Linked DNA regions of Hymenobacter tibetensis. The protein of the gene in region 1 interacts with the protein of each later gene in a pairwise test. Links are inferred from orthologs where the notes say so. Each region holds a gene or a part of one and is shown on either strand. Other genes may lie near its edges. The genes, in order: gyrB and gyrA.

Region 1 (10,330 bases):
GGGGTGCGCTTGTTCGCTCGCCATAGCTCCTACTACCAGCTCAACCAAGGCCAGCAGTTTTTTGGTCTCACGCAAGGATTTGCCGAATACTACGGCACGACTCGCCTCGGCATCCCGGTTACGCTGGTAGTGAAAGGCGGCGGCGGCAAAAACTACGGCCCCGACGATGAAATTCCATTCTACAAGTTCACTAGCCTGGGCCTCAACGAGAACCTACGCGGCTATTACCGCAACCGCTTCACCGGCGACGCGAGCCTGTATCTGAATACGGAACTCCGGCTGGCTATAGGCCGCGTCCAGAAAGCGTTCCTGCCCTTTTCCTACGGCGTGTTCGGCTTCTACGACCGGGGCCGCGTGTACTACAAAGGTTCCTCGCCGGGCGGCTGGCACGACGGCTACGGCGCAGGCTTCTACCTTGCCCCCGTCTCCGACCAGTATGCTTTGTCTTTCTCCTACCAACAGTCGCCTGAAAATGGGCTGATTCGTTTTGGAGTTGGTTTCAGGATAGACAACTAGGTTAACCAACGGGCCGGTCTGCTGTAGCAAACCGGCCCGTTGGTTAACCTAGTTGTTAGTACGACAGCGAAGCCGCCTTATAAAGGTATGTAGTGTCTTGTAGCTGCCGGAGCATGAAATCGGCTACATCGGCGCGGGATATTTTGATTTTGAGTCCCTTTTGAGTGGCCGGAAATCCGTGGTGATACTCGCCGGTACGCTGGCCGTTGGTGAGGGTACCGGGGCGGGCAATAGTCCACTCCAAGCTGCTTTGTTGAATACATTGCTCTTGCAACTCCGAGTCGGCAAAGGCTTGGCGCAGAAACAGCGGCACTAGCAGGTACTTGTAGGCGAACGGCAAGGCCGGTTTGCTGTCCCCGATACCGAGTGTGGTCAAACAAATAAAGCGCCGCACCCCGGTCTGCTCCATCGCCCTGATAATGTTGCGGGTTCCCTCGGAACGTACGGCATCTTTTTGGGCAGCGGGTGCCCCCAAAGCCGACAGCACGACCTCCTGCCCCACTATTGCCTGCTTCACCGCCGCTACATCCAGCACATCCCCTTGCACAACTCGCAAGTTTGGGTGCTCAAACTTGATTTTCTGCGGGTTGCGGGCAAATGCCGTGACGGTATGGCCCTGCGTAAGAGCCTGCTCTACTAGTTGGCGGCCGGTGCCGCCCGTTGAGCCAAAAACGAGTGCTTTCATGGTGTCTGTTTGTTTTTTCAACAAAAGACGAGCACCCAACAGCGGCAAAATAGAACGAAACCGACAGCCCTACCGAATCAGCTCCGGGAAATTAGCTACTAGCTCGTTGGCCCTCTTTTGGTATTGATACGGCGAACAACCCGCAAATTCCTGGAATGCGCGGATGAAATGAGACTGATCAGCATAGTCGTTTTCGAAAGCCACATCCGAAAGCTTCTGGTACTGGCGGCTCCGCAGCTGGTTCAGCGCGACCTGGAAACGGCAGATTCGGGAAAACAAGTTGGGCGCAATGCCTACCTGCTGCTTGAATCTACGCTGAAAACTACGCTCCGATATACTCAGGCTCTGCTGCAAGGCCGGTAAGGCAATGTGGCCGCCCGACCTTTGCAGTTGCTGGAGCGCATGCTGAATCTGCGGGTCGGCAGCCAGCTTGTTCCGTTGAATCAATGTCCCCAAATAGTCGGCTATTACCTGTATTTGGTGGACCACCGATTCGGTATTCAACAGCTGTTCTGGCAGGCGGGTTGACAGCAACGTGAGGTCGAGGCAAGCATCGGTTAGTTGATCAGCGTTGAATCCAAAAATGGTTGTCAGGGCGCTTGGATGGAAGTAAACACCGAGCGTCCGCACTGGGCCTTGCATTTGAATGTCGCCAGGGCTGACGGTCTGGCCGTAGAGCAGGGCACGCGGCCACTCTTTTTGCGCTTGGTCTCGGAAGAGGCTCTGGTCTGTTTGCTGAAAAATAAGGCCCGGATACCCATCAGCAATCATACGAAACGTTTTCACCTCGACACTTTCACCAGTGCTTTCCAGCAGCCAGAAGTAGCGGATATACTGGCTCAGATAGGTGGGAGGAGCAAATTGCTGAAAGCGCATGACGTGGTAGTTTGCCTGAAATGAGAATAAACCGATGTACTGGCCTTGGACCGCGCTTCATATTTCGCCCGTAGTGGGTTCCTGCTTACCGTCGGGATAACTGGCTAAGCGGTTGTGGGGTGTAGTTCACGGCTCAACGTCAGCAGACGGTAGAAGGACACCACATGCGTAAAGGCTACCACGGGCACCACAAAAACAGGCAGCCATACGAATGGAAATTGCAGCACTGCCACGTTGGGTTGCTCGAAGGCTAGTTGTTGTAGCGGCGTAGGAGCCGACAGCAGCGCCAGCACTACAATGGTTATCAACAAGCAAAAAGCCACCGCGTGCCACGCCAACATGCCACCGCGCCCGAGCCAATTGCGCCCGTATGCATACGCAACCAACGGAGCAGTAAGCCCGGAAAGAATATCAAAATTCAACCCTTCAAAAGTCATCAAGGTGGGCACCAAATGGTAGCCGGCCAGCGCATAAAGCACGATTTCCACTGGCACCCGCACCACACTCAGTTCCGTAAGATCCGCCACGCTCAAACGACCACTCACTTCTCGGCCGCGTGCACCAATCAGCCAATACACGATAAGCACCACCGATGGCAAAATACCGAAAACAACTAACCGCGGTGGTACATGCTCCAGTTGCTGATAGAAACCCGCTCGCGCCACCACTGCTTGTACTGTCAGCCACCCCACAATCCCAATCAGCCACGGCAACATGGCGAAACCCGCATTCCGTAATAAGCGCATAAGCAGACCAAGAGTGAGCAACGTAGTTGCTACAAACAGGATGCTAACCCACGGCGCCGTTGGTGTGGTAATGTAGTAAAGGTTGAGGCTCATAAGACGCCGCTATCAGTGCTTTACCAAGGTAGCGGTTGGTTGCTACAGTAGCAACCACGCTCGTTTCACTATATAGCTGGTGGCAAGAGGTACTTGGTAGATATTTTTTGTTTGGCCCCAATAGAGTATCTACTCTTGCTAGCTACCTACTTTCATGCTCTGCTAGGTTACCAAAGGCGCCATCATGTACTGACTGAGTAACAGCGAGAAGGTTGCGGTAACCTCTTCCAGTAAGGTCTTGCCAGCAGGTAGGATGGTCGTAGAAAACTTGCTGTTGCGGACGCGCTAGTATCGAGGCGCGGATGGGAAAAATTCAAGAAAAGATGGTCTGCTTTCATCAAACGGCTATCTTTGGCTGGATTTATCACCTTACATTCCTTCCTGATGGAGTATCCACTACTGAAACTGGCCGCTATTGACATTGGCTCCAACGCCGTCCGTTGCCAGATTTCAGCAGTCCTCCATTACGGCGACCGGTACCGCCTCAAGCGCGTGGAATATGTGCGCTATCCGCTGCGGCTCGGCGAAGATGTGTTTGCTACCGGCACCATTTCCGAGAAGAAACAAGACAAGTTCATCAAGTTTCTGCACGCCCTAAAGCTGCTGATGGAAGTGCACGATGTGGCCCCCAACCACTACCTCGTTTGCGCCACTTCCGCCATGCGTACGGCCGCCAATGGCACCGAAGTAGCGGCCCGTATTCAGCAAGAGCTTGGGATGACGGTGCAGGTAATTGATGGGCAAGCCGAAGCAGCCTACATCAACCGCGTTATCGAACATCTGCTGGAAGACAAAAAGCACTATCTCCACATCGACGTAGGCGGCGGCAGCACCGAGTTCAACATCTACCACGACCGGCGCAAAGTAGCGTCGCAGTCCTTTGAGATTGGCTCGATTCGGCGGATGCAGCAAGAGGAAAGTGGCCTAGCGTCTACGGGCGCCCAAAACGACCTCTGGCAACGGATGGAAGAGTGGGTAAAGGAAAACGCCCGCCGCTACCACGTTACGCGCGCCATCGGTACCGGCGGCAATATCAACAAGCTCTACAGCATTGCGCAAAACCAGCTAGACAAGCCCGTTACGCGCCGCCGTATTGCCACTGTGCTACACAACCTCACGAGCATGAGCATGGACGAGCGGGTGAACGTAGCCATGCTCAACCCCGACCGGGCCGACGTGATAGTACCGGCTGGCCACATCTACCTCTCCTCCATGGAGTGGGCCAACGTGCACCAAATGATAGTGCCCGACATCGGCTTGAAAGATGGCATGCTCCAGACGCTGTTCGAGGAGCACTTCGACGAAATCCGTTCCCGCCAAGACCATTCTAAATCCATCCCGTTCCCCGCGCCGCAAACGCGCCCAACCGAGGTGGAATAGGCAACGTCCTAGACAATAAGACTGCTTTACAGCGAGAAAGCCTGGTTTGTATCCTCCTGGGAGGATGCAAACCAGGCTTTCTCGCTGTAAAGCAACTATTTACACATTTGGTATATTCAGGCTGCTTTCATCTCCGTCGCCAACAATGACAGGATAAGCCACGGATTCTTGCTCAGCGGCTTCCTCTCCCGGAATATCAGCTTCTGTAGCGTCCGTTTCACAGTCTACGTCCACAATAGCCGTCTCACTGCCCACAACCGCGGCATTCTCTTCTTCCTTGGTCCGCACTGTTACCTGCTGTAGCAAAGCCAGCAATCCTTCGGGCGTAGCGGCAGCCAATCGGTCGTCGTCGCGGCGGTAAAAGTCGCGGTGCACGTTCACGATGGGCTCGTTAGGTGCCGGCTGACGGCGGATGTAGGCGCCATCTTCGCGCATGTTGTAGGAATTCTGATTGTCGAGCAAGTTCATCATCAGAATGCTGATAGCTTCGCGCTTGATCTGCGGATTTGCAATCAGAAACAACGCCTCAATGCGCCGGTCGAAGGAGCGCACCATCACGTCGGCAGAGCCAGCGTACACTTTGGGCTGCCCAGCTTGGTGGAAGTAGAACAGGCGCGAGTGTTCCAACAAGTCGCCGACGATGCTGCGCACCTCGATATTCTCGCTCAACCCTGGCCGGCCCGGCCGCAAGCAGCAGATACCACGCACAATGAACCGGATGGGCACGCCGGCTTTGGAAGCGCGGTAGAACTCGTCTATCATCTCCTTGTCTTCCAAGGAGTTCATCTTCATGACGATGCCACTTGGCAAGCCTTTTTTGGCGTGCTTCACTTCCTCCCGAATGAGGTGAATGAGTTGCTGGCGCATGTCTTTGGGCGCCGTGATAAGGTACTCGTAGTCGTCGGGCTGAGAATGACCCGTGATGACGTTAAAGAATTCCGACACGTCGTGGCCGTACACATCGTTGGTTGTGAGCAGGCTTACGTCGGTGTAGAGTTTGCTGGTCTGCTCGTTGTAGTTGCCCGAGCCGATGTGCATGTAGCGCGTCACCTTCTCCCCTTCCTTGCGGATAATCATCAGCATTTTGGTGTGCGTCTTGTATTTCGACACCCCATAAATGACAAAGCAACCTGCCTTTTCTAGCCGTGCGCCTTCCCGGATATTGCGCTCCTCATCGAAGCGGGCCTTGATTTCAAACAACACCGATACATGCTTGCCGTTCTCAGCTGCCTTCAACAGCGCGGCCGACACCCGCGAGTCTTCGGCGAGGCGGTAGATGGTTTGCTTGATACCCAGCACCTGTGGGTCTTCGGCAGCCTGCTCCAGCAACCGCACCATCGGCTCGATGCTGTTGTAGGGGTGGTGCAGCAGTACGTCGTGGTGCTTGAGGTATTCGAACAGGTTTTCGTCAGCTCCTTCAGGCAAGCTAAGGGGGGGTACCGGTGCAGGCAGGCGCGAGCCCCGGTTCCGGAAGTTGGGGTGCTTCAAGATTTGCAGCAGGCCCTTCAAGTCGATCAGGGAGTTGATAACGAACACGTTGCCGTTGTCAATCTTCCACCGCTCCTTCAGCACCGACATTAGCAGTGCCGACGTGTTGGACTCCACTTCCAGCCGTACCACCCGGCCCCGCTTACGGGTTTTGAGGCCCTGCTGCAATTCCTTGATGAAGTCGGTATCAATATCTTCCGACTCTTCCAGCGTGAAGTCGCCATTGCGCGTGATGCGGAACAAATCGGCCGACTCGATGCTGACGTTGCGGAACAGCTTGGGCAGGTTGGCGCGCACGATTTCCTCGATGGGCACAAACATTACCTTGTCCTTGCGGCTTAGTTCGAAGAAGCGCGACAGGTTCTGTGGAATCTGCACGAAGGTGAGCCGCTCCTGCCCTTTCTCGGTTTCCAGGTCGCCGCTGCCGGTGCGCGTTACTACGCCCAAAATCAGCATCTGATTCATCATCAGCGGGAAACCATGGTAGGAGTCATACACCATGGGTGTAAGCAGCGGGAAGATGGTGTTCTTGAAGTAGCCATCCACCTTCTTGAGTTCCACCTCGGTTAAGTCCTCCATCTTCAACACATTGAAGCCGTTCTTTTCAAACTGCGGCTTCAATTCGTTGAGATAGGTCAGCGACTGGTCGTTTACGAAACGGTGGGCAAAATCGAGCAGCTTGCGGCGGAAAGGCAACTCGCGCAGTCCCGAGTAGTCCACCCGCTCTTTGCCGTAGTCGAGGTAATTATAGAGCGAACCCACCCGAATCATAAAGAACTCATCGAGGTTGGAAGACGTGATGCTCAGGAACCGCAACCGGTCAAACAGCGTCCGGCCTGGGTCCTTGGCTTGGTCGAGTACCCGGTAGTTGAAACGCAGCCAGCTAAGGTCGCGGCTGATGTATTTGCTTTTGCGAATGAGGTCGGCAGATTTGAATAGCTTCATAGTACTAAGGCAGGGCAGAAAAGCGGGGTAAGATACGGGTTTACAGCCCGGAAAGGGCATTTCAAGGTTAAGAAATGATGGCCGTTGCCTCTATTTCCACCAACAACCGCTCGTCGATTAGGGCTCGGACTTCCACCATGCTCGAAGCCGGTCGGATATCCTTGAATACTTCGCCGTGCGCCCGGCCAACACTTTCCCACTGTGAAATATCCGTTACGTAAATCCGGGTCCGCACGACGTCGGTTAGCGCTGCTCCAGCCTCCAGCAAGGCCGCGCTTATCTTCTCCAGAATGTGTTTGGTTTGGGCGTAGGCATCGGTACCAGTTATTAACTCACCATCCTGCGCCGTAGTGCCCACCACTTCCACGACGTTCCCGACCCGCACCGCCCGCGAATATCCTACTACTGCTTCCCAAGGTGCTCCAGAAGAAATGTTGTGCCGCATTGGTTTCACTTGTTGTGTTACGTGCGTTTCCATTTGTTGTCACGTCAGTTATCAACGAAAAAGGCCCGCTTTGTAGCGGGCCTTTCCTTGTACCGTTATACGTCGAGTTTGGCGTATTTGGCGTTTTTCTCGATAAAGTCGCGGCGGGGTGGTACCTCGTCGCCCATCAACATGGCAAACAGGTGGTCGGCTTCCGCGGCTGATTCCACGTCCACTCGTTTCAGGGAGCGGGTGTCGGGCTGCATGGTGGTGGTCCAGAGCTGCTCGGCGTTCATTTCGCCTAGTCCTTTGTAGCGCTGCACGTTCACCGTCTCGGGCTTGCCGCGTCCCATCTCATCTTGAGCGGCCATGCGTTCGTCTTCGGTCCAGCAGTAGCGCTCTTCTTTGCCGCGCTTCACTAGGTACAGAGGCGGCAGCGCAATGAAGATGTAGCCTTTGTCAACCAACTCACGCATATAGCGGAAGAAGAACGTCAAGATCAGCGTCCGGATGTGCGAGCCGTCGATGTCGGCGTCGGTCATGATGATGATCTTGTGGTAGCGGAGCTTATCTAAGTTGAGCGAGCGGGTGCTGCTGCCGTCGTCCTCGTCAGTTTTTTTCTCGAAGCTCACGCCGAGGGCCGTAATCATGTTCCGGATTTCCTCGTTCTCGTAGATGCGGTGCTCTTGCGCCTTCTCCACGTTCAGGATCTTACCCCGCAATGGCAGAATGGCCTGAAACGCCCGGTTGCGGCCTTGCTTGGCGGTGCCGCCAGCGGAGTCACCTTCCACGAGGTACAGTTCGCAGATTTCAGGGTCAGATTCCGAGCAGTCGGCGAGTTTGCCGGGCAGCGAGTTGGAACCCAACACCGTTTTGCGCTGCACCATCTCGCGGGCCTTACGGGCCGCAATACGTGCGCGCGCCGCCAGTATCACCTTCTCGATGATGATGCGGGCTTCCTTGGGGTTTTCTTCCAAGTACTGGTTGAGAATCTCGCCTACCACGGTGTTCACGGCGCCGCTCACATCGGAGTTGCCGAGCTTGGTTTTGGTCTGGCCTTCAAACTGCGGCTCCTGCACCTTCACCGATATAACAGCGGTGAGGCCTTCGCGGAAGTCGTCGCCTTGAATCTCCACCTTGGCCTTTTCCAGCATGCCCGATTTGTCGGCGTAGGCCTTCAGGGTGCGAGTCAGGGCCGAGCGGAAGCCTGCTACGTGCGTGCCGCCCTCAATGGTGTTGATGTTGTTGACGTAGCTGAAGATGTGCTCCTGGTACGAATCATTGTACTGCAACGCCACTTCCACTGGCGTACCACCCTTCTCGCTGATAACGTGAATCGGGTTGGGCATGAGCACCATCCGACCAGCATCGAGGTACTGGACGAATTCGCTCAGGCCGCCCTGCGAGTAGAATACCTCGCCGAGAAAGCTGCCATCATCGTTTTTGTCACGACGGTCGGTGAGCGTGATGCGGATGCCTTTGTTGAGATAAGCCAGTTCCCGCAAACGGTTAGCTACCGTTTCGTACTTGTAGACGGTTTCGGTGAAGATGGTGTTGTCGGGCAGAAACTCCACTTCCGTACCATGCTCCTCGGTGTCACCAATCTGCTTTACGGCATACTGGGGAACCCCAATTTTATATTCCTGCTCATAGATGTGGCCGTTGCGGCGCACAGTTACTTTCAAGTCCTGGCTGAGTGCGTTCACGCAGCTCACGCCTACGCCGTGCAGGCCACCAGATACTTTGTACGAGTCCTTATCGAATTTACCGCCGGCGTGCAGCACGGTCAGTACCACTTCCAAAGCGGACCGACCTTCCTTGGCGTGAAAGTCGACGGGAATGCCCCGGCCGTTGTCACGGACGGTGACAGAGTTGTTTTCGTTGATGGTTACTTCAATCTGGTCGCAGTGGCCGGCTAAGGCTTCGTCGATGGAGTTGTCGACTACTTCCCACACCAAATGGTGCAGGCCTTTGATGCCAGTGTCGCCGATGTACATGGAGGGGCGCTTGCGCACGGCCTCCAACCCTTCCAGTACCTGAATGCTATCGGCAGAGTACTGATCGTCGGCTCTTTTCTCTTTCGTTTCGCTCATGTTTCGGGCGTAAGTTTAGCGGTTGTGCTATCCTACAAAAGTACCGATTTTATTGCGTTTTTGCCAGCGTTTGCCACAATTATGCTATATAACTCCCGTAAAAAATCCACTTAAAACCGACCACGAAAAAAGCCTCCTTCCCGCGCTGGAAAAGAGGCTTTTAAGTAGCTGATAGCGTTCAGGTTTTCCTGCTACCGCACCACTAGTTTCTGCCGCACAGGGCCGTCTGGTGTGGTTAGCTCCAGCACGTACCTATCTCGCCGGTTATTCCTACCGAGACGTAGGTGCTAGTACCAGGCACGTTGTCGAGGCCGGTTACATGCAGCGGGCCCGTTGGCAGTACCGGGGTCCAGGTGAGGCCGCCGTCGGTGGTACGGGTCAGGTTACCTTCTTCGTCTTTCGCCAACCCGTTGGCAGCATTACGAAAAGCCCCATCTAGCTTAGATGGGGCTTTTCCAATCTTCACATAGCTTCTTTTCTTCTTGACTCCCTACAGGCCTAAGTGCAATGCTTTGCTTACGCTGTACTGCGTGGTATAGCATGCTTCTGGGAGCAAACGAGCGTCCTTGCTAACGGCACTTCCCATGCTATCAAATTAAAAACTAACTAACACACCAGCTAAACTTGCGTACAGTGCACCTCCATTGCCTGTGTTGTCTTGGGCTATTACGACTGTAGCTCTTTACACTGCTGGCCTAGTTACTTCAGGATATTGATAGCCCTTGTGGCATCCACCTTTGGAAATATGAATGTATCCGATTCCATTTGGATTGCACGAGCCGAACAGCTTCCTCAGCCGTATCAACAAGTGTTGGTATACGCCCCCGCAGCCTGGCAACAAGTGACAGTAGCTGCGTTCAAGCCCCCTACCACAGCTAAATCCAAGCATATGTTTGTGGCTCCCGACCCCAATGGGGTCAACCGTTACATAAAAGGAGTTACCCATTGGATGCCCTTGCCTACCCCACCAGATAGTTCTGAATAGCAATAGGCGCGTGCTAACCAGACGCAGTATACTGTCCTTGCTTTCGAGCTTTCCTTTTGGGCTACAGCTTACTTTCTAATTGACAGCCGATCTACTGGG
Region 2 (10,494 bases), 450 kb from region 1 along the record:
ACGAGCACAAGTCTCTAAAGAACATTTGCCTCCCGTATCATCGACAACTTCTGAAACCTCCCAAGCGCTTTGATAACTCGTCCGGGGGTAGTCTATGGTTTTAGGCATAAAAGGATATAGTTACAAGTGGAGGGCAAGTATAAGAATAATAAGTATGTGAAAGTAGTATGAAGTATAAAAAAGTCAATAAAAGTTATACTTTAATATACTTTTTGTGCTTTTTTGTGCTTAAATAGGCAATCTATAATATTTTTTTCTACACCTTAGATGTCATCAGTCCATATATCAATTATATACCACACTAATTAAGGCCCGGGACCGGGCGGGAGGGACGATTATCAGGCTCACACGTTCCCATATCTAATTCAAGTAACAAGTTCTCATCTATGACAAGTGATTAACACTTTACACTCAGCATCAGCCTACGGCCTTAAAACCATGCTTCCTTAGGAGCTTCAAGCAAGCTGAAAAGTAGGAGAGAGGCGCAGCTCAATTATGGGCCCTGTCCAATAGCCAGAGAAAGGCCAATGTTGAGGCAAGCTTGTCTTACACAAAGCAACGCGTTAAGGCTAGCTAGGTCTATCCACGGGTATTGAACGTTACAGCATACTACTGGGGCAAATGGAGTATGAACAGCTTAACATAATTATCCTTTAATATGAACGGTCTTTAAGTGGGTACAGCTTATAGAGTTGTTTTTTTTAACCAAGAACTACATGCTTTAGCTAAACCAGTATCCATGCAAGTCCAGCTTTCATGTAGCCATCAAAGGCATTCTGAAGCTCGGAATTATCGAACTGCTTCAGCGAGAAATTACGTGAGCACCTGCAAAAGCTAAATAGCTCTTCGCGGCGCGGATATTCAGTATACCGCTGAGCCCGTTAAGCTATTCAACTCAGTAGATACCGCATGCACCTTAGGTAAGGCAACCATGCAAGTCCATATCTACCTTCAGATCTTATTGGAGTCTCTATTTGAGTATATGTATGGTAGACCATATCATAGCCATATAACAAGCGCACTTAGGCTCCCAAGTTTCAACTTACTTTTTGTCTTATAATTTATATTATGTTAAGTAGACCTTTTAAAAACTAACCCGAAGCTATTAGACTGCTTCGGGTTAGTTGCTCTATCCCCTCCTAATGAGGAGAACTTACTTCTTCAAACCGTCGAGCTTAGCATTCATCTTCTCGGCATCTGATGTGCGACCGAGTTTGGCGTATACTTTGCCAAGTGACGAAATGGTTGCGCGGTCATCAGGCTGAATAGTCAGTGCTTTCTCGAAGTATGGCACAGAATCAGTGAAGAACTTTTTCCCCTCCGTTTCAAACTTCTTACCGCTCTTCTGATACGTTGCCAAATCCATCTTACTGGCTCTAGTATACAGTTCAGCCGCCTTGTTGTAATTGTATACACCAAGGTTGAAGTTGGCGTCGAAATTGTTCGGGTCGTTTTCTACGGCCTTGCGGTATGCTGCCAATGCTTTTTCGGGCTGCTTGTCTTGGTCGTAGATCGAACCGAGCACAGCATACAGGTTGGAGTTCTTGGGGTCAGCAGCAATAGCATTTTCAATCTTGGCAATAGCTTCTTTACCACGGCCAGCGCTCAGATACATATTCAACTCCTCCAGCATAAAGCTTTTGTTGTTGGGATATGCTTTCAATGCTTGCTCGACCACTTTCATGGCTTCCTGCTCGTTTTTCTCTTGGCGCGCTATCTGCAACATCCGCCCGTACATCTGGGGCGACTTGTAGTTCATGCCCTGCAACTGAGCATACGTCTGCTTGGCAGCAGCAAAATCCTCTTTGGCTTCCGCCGCATATGCCGCGTACAGGTAGGCCGTCGTATCTTGCGGACGGATTTGCTGCGCCATTTTGTAAGCATTCAGCGCTTCGTCGTACTTTTTGCCGTTGTAGTTTTCTACACCTGCATTAAGGGCCAACCCATACAAGTTGTCGAGCTTGGCAGTGGCTTGCTTACCGAACTCACCATCTTTCCCGTCAAGCTCGATGGCTTTCTTATAGGAATCGTACGCTACCTTGGTGCCTTCCCCGGGCTGCAATGACTTGCCATAAATCGGGTTGCTAGTCATGGCATCGTAGATTTCGCCCCGCGTATACCAAGTTTTGGCTTTCGTGGAGGTCTTCTCGTTGGTAATGGCTTTGTCAATCTCGGTGCGAGCTTTGTCGAGCAAGCCTTGCTTTTGGTTCAAAATGGCGTTGGTGACCGCCGAATTCTGAGCTGAAGCGGAAGTTAAAGCTGCTGCTGCAACAAGGGTCAGGATAATCTTCTTCATGGGGGTTTTGCGTGAAGAATGAGGTGGAAAGGAAATGCTGAACAAACAGGAAGTGCCGGCGCGAAGTTCAGCTTGCCGGCGGTGTAGCTTTTGGTACTGGCAGGAGCAACGCTGTGCTCCGTGAGAAGAGGTGCAACGCCTCGCTCCTGCCGTTACCTTAAAAACAACGCTTAATTGTCGCTAAGCGTGTCCGGATCAGTGAGAGAATCTAAGTCCGCAGCGTCTGGCAACGCCTCGACAGCGGAGCTACCTTCGCCGTTAGCAACGATAGTGCCATCCACGGCTAGCTCGTCCGCTAGTTCTTTTTCGTCTTCGGCAGCTACCTTGGCTACCGACGAAATAGCATCACCATTACTCAAGCGAATCAAGCGGACACCTTGGGTGGCCCGACCAATGGAACGCAGCTCTTTCGCCACGCTCATCCGCAGCGTAATGCCCGACTTGTTGATAATCATCAAATCATCGGTGTCAGAAACTGCCTTGATGGTCACCAAGGCGCCGGTTTTGTCGGTGATCTTCATAGCCCGAACACCTTTACCCCCGCGGTTGGTAATGCGGTATTCTTCGAGCGGACTACGCTTACCATAACCGTTCTCGGAAACCACTAGCAGTTCTTCCTGGCTATCGTTGGCAATGCAAACCATCCCTACTACCCGGTCGTTTTCATCGGAGAGCGTGATGCCCCGTACCCCGGCGGCCGTGCGGCCCATGGAGCGCACTTTCTCTTCGGGGAAACGAACAGCCCGACCGGAGCGGAGCGCTACCACTACCTCCGACTTACCGCTGGTCAACTGCACGTCAAGCAGACGGTCGCCTTCGTTGATGGTAATAGCGTTGATACCGGCCGTCCGGGGACGCGAATACGCTTCAAGCGGCGTTTTCTTGACGGTGCCCTGCTCGGTGCAGAACATCAGGTAGGTGTTCTCCAGGTAATCTGGGTCGCGCAGGCCCCGCACGTTGAGCACGGAACGCACACTGTCTTCACGTGGAATCTCGATGAGGTTTTGAATCGGACGGCCTTTAGCGGCTTTCCCGGCTTCCGGTACTTCGTACACTTTCAACCAAAACACCCGCCCAAGTTCGGTGAAGAACAACAAGTACTCGTGGGTGGTGGCTACAAACAGGTGCTCCGTAAAGTCGTCCTGCTTGGAACCGGCGCCCCGGGCCCCTACTCCTCCCCGACCCTGCGTGCGGTATTCCGCCAGCGCCGTACGCTTGATATAGCCGTCATTGGAGATGGTTATCACCATGCTCTCGTCGGCTATCATGTCTTCCATGGAGAAGTCGCCACCGGCGTACTCAATCATGGTCCGACGCTTGTCGCCATACCGCTCCCGGATGTCGAGCATCTCGTCGCGGATGATCTTGCGCTGCAACTCATCCGAGGCCAATACCGACTTCAGATAATCAACAAGCTTCATAAGCTCGTCGTACTCCTGCACAATCTTGTCGCGCTCCAGGCCCGTGAGGCGCTGCAGACGCATATCCAGGATAGCACGGGCCTGTATCTCACTTAGCGAGAACCGCTCGATGAGTTGGGCACGGGCTACTTCGCCGTCGCGGGACCCGCGGATCAGCGCAATTACCTCGTCTAGGTGGTCAAGCGCGATAAGCAGACCCTCCAAGATGTGGGCCCGCTTCTGGGCTTCGGCCAGTTCGTAACGGGTACGGCGTACTACTACGTCGGCACGGTGCTCAACGAAGTAATGGATCAGCTCCTTGAGGTTAAGCGTCATCGGACGCCCTTTCACCAAACACACGTTGTTTACCCCGAACGAGGATTGCAACTGCGTGTAGCGATAGAGCTGGTTGAGCACCACGTTAGGCATAGCGTCGCGCTTAAGCACGTACACAATGCGCATCCCGTCTCGGTCCGACTCGTCGCGCAGGTCAGCAATGCCTTCGATGCGCTTCTCGTTGATCAGGGCGGCCGTCTTCTCGATCATCGACGCCTTATTCACCATGTAGGGAATTTCGGTGACTACAATCTGCTCTTTGCCGCTGTCCATGGTTTCTACGTGCGCTTTTGCTCGCACTACCACCCGGCCGCGGCCGGTTTCAAAGGCTTGCTTTACGCCTTCGTAGCCGTAGATGGTGCCACCTGTCGGGAAGTCCGGCGCGGTGATATGCTCCATCAGCTCGGCCACGGTAACCTCGGAATTGTCGAGGTAGGCTACAATGCCATTCACGACTTCCGTCATGTTGTGGGGTGGCATGTTGGTAGCCATACCCACGGCAATACCCGTCGTACCGTTGACCAGCAGGTTAGGAAACTTCGAGGGCATTACGCTGGGCTCTTCCAGCGAGTCATCGAAGTTGGGTTGAAAATCAACCGTCTCCTTGTCTAAGTCACCGAGCATTTCGTCGGCCAGGCGCTTGAGGCGGGCCTCGGTGTAACGCATAGCTGCCGGCGAATCGCCGTCGACGGAGCCGAAGTTACCCTGGCCGTCCACGAGCGGGTAGCGCAGGCTCCAATCTTGGGCCATGCGCACCATGGTGTCGTACACGGAGGAGTCACCGTGGGGGTGATACTTACCGAGTACCTCGCCCACGATACGGGCGCTTTTCTTATAGGATTTGTTGTAGGATACGCCCAGCTCGCTCATACCATAGAGCACACGCCGGTGCACTGGTTTGAGGCCGTCGCGTACGTCGGGCAATGCCCGGGAGATGATAACCGACATCGAGTAATCGATGTAGGCGCCGCGCATCTCGTCTTCGATGTTGATCGGAATGATCTTTTCGCCTTCCGCCATAGGGAGAACTTAGTCGGCCGGAGGGCTGCTTGTGAGGGAGTTCCGGCACCGTGAAATGATGGTTGCGTTAAGCCTGCAAGATAGGTAAAAAACCCTGTTTTTCCTAGATTCTACCCGGATTTAGATAGCCTGAAAGCTCCGCTACTACCTCAGCGGATGGACCTGCTTTTATCGGCCTTATGCTTGCCTGCTTTGGGGTTGTAAGTCTTGATTTTTTCGCCGATGGCAGGGTTCTGCTTCTTGAAAATAGGCTGCCCTCGGTACTTCACCCCATCATGGAAATGCACCTTACGCGTGTGACAGGATACAATGGGACAAGATCGGCAGGAGGCTACGGCGAGGAGCACAAGCAGTGGCCACCACCGCTGCAGGAAGAGGAAACGGAATTTCATGGGGTAAAGATATTCAGTTACCGGTTGCCAGCCAGACCAGCCGCTTAATCTGCACTCCAGCTCTTCACGACCTCAACCCAACCTATTCAGAAGGCAACACCTACCCGACGCTAGACAAACACTCTACCTGTTATTACGTATTGTCCTACGTTAACCCTTTTCCTACTACTACCATTGAAGTCATGGGTTCAACACAACGTATAACGCCCGTTATAAGTAGCACGGGAATGGGCTCAAGCTAGCTGGTATGGTTTATGGTATTCGTGCTAGTGCTTATGCGCAAGATGCTATAAAAACTACATTTAATTGAAAACAGGCACTGCCATGAAGCCGGATAAGACAGTAGTTGAAGCGGTCAATGACTGCCTGAAACCAGAGCATATCAGCCAATTGGCCACCCTGGTAAGCAAAGACCGCACGCTAGTGGAGAAGGGAATGGCTACCCTAGTTCCCTTGGTGGTGCGTGCCCTCGCTGACCGAGCCGCCCGGCACAACGGCCTGGAAGCCGTATGGAACCTGGTGCAACAAGCGCAAACTACAAAGCCCCTAACGCAGCTTGACACCCTGGCTAGCACTGAGTGGAACGGACGCGGGGTACTGCTCTTGCAGAACCTACTCCACGACGCGTACGAATCAACCACCTTTCGCCTGGCCGTGCAGTCTGGGGTCCCTACAGCCTCGTATGCCCAGTTGATAGAAGTGGCAGTGGCCGCTGTATTGGGGACTCTCGGCCACTATGCAACCACTCACACGCTTGACGCTGCCTCTCTCAGTGGTTGGTTGCAAACCCACAATCAGCCGACCCCACCCGTAGCAACACCCGCGCAGCCCAGCCCGGTACCCCCTCCCCCTTCTTCACGCCGGTCTCTCCCACCACCCGTTATGGCAAACGCCCCCAAGTTTGAAGCGGGCGCCGGCAACTGGGACACAGTAGGAGGCGGCAGCATCTTTGTACCCCAGCAGCGCACTAAAGCAGGCCTGGCCCGACTAGGCAGGTGGAAATGGGCATTGCTGGTTTTACCTGTGCTGCTTCTGGCCTATGGCTTCTTCACCTGGGGCGTACCCAATTACTCCACTCCCTCTCTGGCAGAAGACACTCCGGTGACCTACACTGCTAACGCCGCTGCGAGCCAGCCAAACGGCGCCACCGACACGGGCGCTCCAGTTCCTTCCGGTCATTATGATGCGGCTACAGATACGTACATCTATCACACGGGCCAGCCGCTCATCATCACGCTGGCGGACGGTAGCACCCAGCGCGTAGGCATGAATTCCACCGAATACCAACTCTACCGATTTCTGGCTGATGCCCGGCAGCAAGTTGATTCGCTGGACCCGGCCGTTGGTTGGATCAATGTGGACCGGGTGTACTTTAAATCAGGGGAAGCCACGCTTACCCCTGAGTCTGAGCAACAGCTGCGCAACCTAGCCGCTATTCTGAAAACATTCCCACGGGCGCACATTCTATTCGGCGGCTACAGCGACAGTAGTGGCGACAGGTTGAAAAACCTCCACTTAAGTGACGCCCGTGCCCAAGCGGCCATGCGCGCATTGGCGGCACAGGGCATTTCCTTGGGTCGTCTGCAAGCCATCGGATACGGTGAAGCCTACGCGGTGGCTTCCAACGCTGCTCCCGTTGGCCGGGCGCTCAATCGTCGGCTAAGCATCAAGGTCATGACCAAATCCGCCGCGCCGCTTCCAGAACCCCCGAAGGCGGTTTCGCCAAAGCCAACAGCAACGGGTTTGGCGGCTCAATCGTCTAGTGCCAGGCGAGCTAGTAGTGCCCGCCAAGGGCGTAAACCACGGCAGCGTACCAAAGTAGGTCGTTGGATCAACAATCTACGCCAGAACTTGCGCGCCAAAAATAAAAGAAACCAATAAGGCTATTTCACGTCTTGGCCTTCCCACTCCCGTAGAAACTGAGCGAGGAACACTTCCATAAACGCATGACGCTCCTCCGCTACCCGGCGGGCAGCAGGCGTATGTAGCCGTTCGCGCAGGTGCAGCAGTTTCTCGTAGAAATGATTGATGGTTGGCGCTGTATTTTTCTTGTAGCTCTCAAACGACTCATGCACCATCGGCGGAATAGATGCATCGTGGAGGGGCCGGCCTTTGTGGCCACCGTACGCAAAAGCCCGCGCCACCCCAATAGCGCCAATAGCGTCGAGCCGGTCGGCATCCTGCACCAGTTCGCCTTCCACTGTACTCATGGGCGTAGCTACACCAAGCCCTTTAAAACTGATTTCACGAATAATAGCTTCCACAGATTGGATAACGCTTTCCTCGGCGTGCTGGCTCTCCAACCAAGTACGGGACGCCCGAGGACCTGCCTCCTCGTCTCCATCGTGAAATTTCCAATCGGCAACATCGTGGAGCAGGGCACCAAGTTCGGTGATAAGCGGGTCGGCGTGGGGCGTATCGCGGGCAAGAGCGCGTGCTACCTGCCACACCCGACGGATGTGTTCCCAATCGTGGCCAGAGCCCTCATGCAAGAATTTTTCACGAACAAAATCAGCAGTACGGGTAACTAGATCCACAGTATTTGATAGCAAGATGAACGAAAACTCGGCTTAACCAGAAGCCAGCCGCACAAAGCAACAACTTCCGAACGAGAAACTGGCGCCTTCTCTCCTTTTCCTGCCTGCAAACCTTACAACTCACGCAAGTATTCTGGCGGAACATGATCGGTGAGCCACACCCCGTTGCCTGATACATAAAACACAAACCCAGCCTCTGCCAATGCGGCCGCATCTACCACCAGTACCACAGCTGGCCCGCGTCTGTTTCCTACTCGGCGCGCCGTATCTACGTTCGGCGATAAGTGCACGTGGTGGCGTTTCATGCTGCGAAGACCTTCGCGCCAGATAGCAGTCAAGGCGGTGGGCACGGTGCCATGGTAGAGTTCAGCGGGTGGCAAAGCAGGCATTAAGCCCAAATCGACGGGTACACTGTGGCCTTGTTGCGCCCGGATACGAGTACCCGCGGCATCAAAAGCAAACCGCTGCTTGTCGCTCGTAGCAACTAGTTCTTCTAACTCAGCACGCGTAAGTGGCTGCCCATGGCGTGTTAATGCGGTTAACAACTCCTCTACTCCTACCCATCCGCCTTCGGCTAACGATAAGCCCAACGCCTCGGGCTTGTGGCGTAGGTGCAAGCTGAGAAATTTACTGAGGCGGGTAGCAGACGCGGCGTCCATAAGACAAGAGTAGTAAGTAGAAAGAAAAGAGAAGGCAACTGCTTTTTCAAGTCCTGAATTATAGGCACTTGCCTCTTTTTAGCGAGAAAAGTTTGAAAATAGGTTTGAAAAACTGGTTTACTGACTTAGTTTTGCACCACCAGAACGCCTCCTTAGCTCAGCTGGTAGAGCAACTGACTTGTAATCAGTAGGTCGCTGGTTCGATCCCGGCAGGAGGCTCTCTATAGCTAAAACCCCTTGTAAATCAGCGATTTGCAAGGGGTTTTCGTTTTGGTGCCTCAATGGGTCGGCCACTGGATAAGCATGGTTAGTTGCTGCGCGTATACTCAAGTGTTCGAACCGGCGTAGCCTTGCCATTCTGAACATCGTAGTACACTTCCGTATAGCGGTTGCTGTCTATCATTTTTAGCACTCGACGGTTATGCTTTGGCTGACCTTGAATTAATTCACTGTCCCACTCGTACGTCAAGGCTTTCGCTGCTACATCGTACGTGCCCGTCTGCAGTTCAGTATTGCTACCGATGTGGTTGTTGATGGCGGTCGTCACAAATTTGAGTTGTGCATTATCATAGCCTTCAAGTTGTAGTCCCTGGTAGCTTTCGTCTTGCATCCTTCCCCCACCAACAGGAACCTGTAAACGACCGCCTATAATCTCAACCATGTAAAAGCGCCCATTATAGATCGGTTTTCGGCTAAGTGTACCTTGCACGAAAGCGAGCTTCATATCTTGAAAGTGCCAAGTGCCAGCTAAAGTACCAAGCAACGCATGGTTTGGGCCGGGATGGGACAAGTCTAGCATTTGCTGCATGGGGGACGTCTGGTTGGCTTTTGCAGCTGGCACAGCAGGTTTGACTTGCGCCAAGCCAACGGCAGGAGCCAACGCCCATATGGCCACCAGCAATACCATACCGCCCCTGATTAGCGTGCTAGTAAAGCCAGGAATTCTATAAAAGCTCTTAGCATGTGTGTTTACTAGCATATCGATGTATCATGACTTTCCCCAACACAGTTTGGAGATAAGCTACTAAGATAAGAGGCTTGTTACCAACCCTATAGCATTAGGATACTTAATTACTATATTTCTGTGTTAAGCCAAGAATAAGTTGAACGAAAATAACTCGGCTTTAAGGTTACCTAGAATGCATTATCTATATTGCTGTAAGACACCCTTATATCACCTTGTCAAGCAAGCCCCTCGCTATGAAGGTTAACCCAGCTCCTATAACCGTAGATTACAGCATGTTAAGCACTTTACGACGAGACAGATGGCTGCGCTCTATATGGTCGAAAGGGCCGGGTAAGTTACTGAAGGCCGTCGTCATTGCAGGCGTATTTGGGACGGTAGTAGCATGGCTGATTCTGGGTAAATGAGCCGTAGTACGTTGTGCTTATGTGTCCTAGAAAAAATAGCCTGAAGTAGGATGCCTCTGACAAGCTCAAGTTTAAGGTGATCCTATCTCCCTTGTAGACCTACGATTTACAAGGGGTTTTCCTGCTAGATCCGTCAATATTAGTAGCTGTTAAAGCGCCTAAACGACTGCCAATATTTGTCTTTGTAAATCTCATACGTTACCTCCAGAATTTGAGCATAGTGAGTTTGGACTTGATAAAGCACCTGTGACGGCTTTCGAAAGTCTTGACAGGCAAAATAGATTTCTCGCCGGCTATCGGCGGTCTGTCTGCCAAGATTCAAGTAGCCCTCACCCTCTGGCAACTCCGAGACGATGGCATCTTCCAGCTCATCCAGTGTGGCATACGTCTCGTCGTCAGGCATGCCATTACTGTATTCTCCATCGTAAGGAATACCCACAACCATCACCCAGGGGTGCGACGCTTTGGCATCCCAGGCCAACA

What was found.
Region 2: the proteins of gyrB (region 1) and gyrA interact in binary tests that used the Escherichia coli proteins (3 or more experiments, as listed by UniProt). The link is inferred for Hymenobacter tibetensis from one-to-one orthologs.

What each region holds. Positions count from the first base shown.
Region 1 is NZ_CP094669.1:2,409,835-2,420,164, reverse strand. Bases 6,759-9,701 are described here. They hold gyrB (DNA topoisomerase (ATP-hydrolyzing) subunit B), read right to left. Parts: upstream 9,247-9,701; coding sequence 7,270-9,246; downstream 6,759-7,269. Other genes in these bases: MTX78_RS09545 (beta propeller repeat protein), read right to left, coding at 9,482-9,701; MTX78_RS09555 (RidA family protein), read right to left, coding at 6,797-7,207. In the rest of the region: MTX78_RS09585 (outer membrane protein assembly factor), read left to right, coding at 1-516; MTX78_RS09580 (NAD(P)-dependent oxidoreductase), read right to left, coding at 572-1,201; MTX78_RS09575 (AraC family transcriptional regulator), read right to left, coding at 1,271-2,077; MTX78_RS09570 (hypothetical protein), read right to left, coding at 2,182-2,916; MTX78_RS09565 (Ppx/GppA phosphatase family protein), read left to right, coding at 3,301-4,296; ppk1 (polyphosphate kinase 1), read right to left, coding at 4,396-6,729; more of MTX78_RS09545, read right to left, coding at 9,702-9,712; MTX78_RS09540 (DUF551 domain-containing protein), read left to right, coding at 9,992-10,231; MTX78_RS09535 (DNA/RNA non-specific endonuclease), read right to left, coding at 10,323-10,330. UniProt on the Escherichia coli protein: DNA gyrase negatively supercoils closed circular double-stranded DNA in an ATP-dependent manner to maintain chromosomes in an underwound state.
Region 2 is NZ_CP094669.1:2,856,712-2,867,205, forward strand. Bases 2,260-5,366 are described here. They hold gyrA (DNA gyrase subunit A), read right to left. Parts: upstream 5,053-5,366; coding sequence 2,467-5,052; downstream 2,260-2,466. Other genes in these bases: MTX78_RS11410 (tetratricopeptide repeat protein), read right to left, coding at 2,260-2,296; MTX78_RS11420 (hypothetical protein), read right to left, coding at 5,202-5,366. Outside these bases: more of MTX78_RS11410, read right to left, coding at 1,154-2,259; more of MTX78_RS11420, read right to left, coding at 5,367-5,444; MTX78_RS11425 (OmpA family protein), read left to right, coding at 5,769-7,325; MTX78_RS11430 (HD domain-containing protein), read right to left, coding at 7,328-7,981; MTX78_RS11435 (RNA 2'-phosphotransferase), read right to left, coding at 8,095-8,640; MTX78_RS11445 (DUF1579 family protein), read right to left, coding at 8,948-9,547; MTX78_RS11450 (DUF695 domain-containing protein), read right to left, coding at 10,151-10,494. UniProt on the Escherichia coli protein: A type II topoisomerase that negatively supercoils closed circular double-stranded (ds) DNA in an ATP-dependent manner to maintain chromosomes in an underwound state.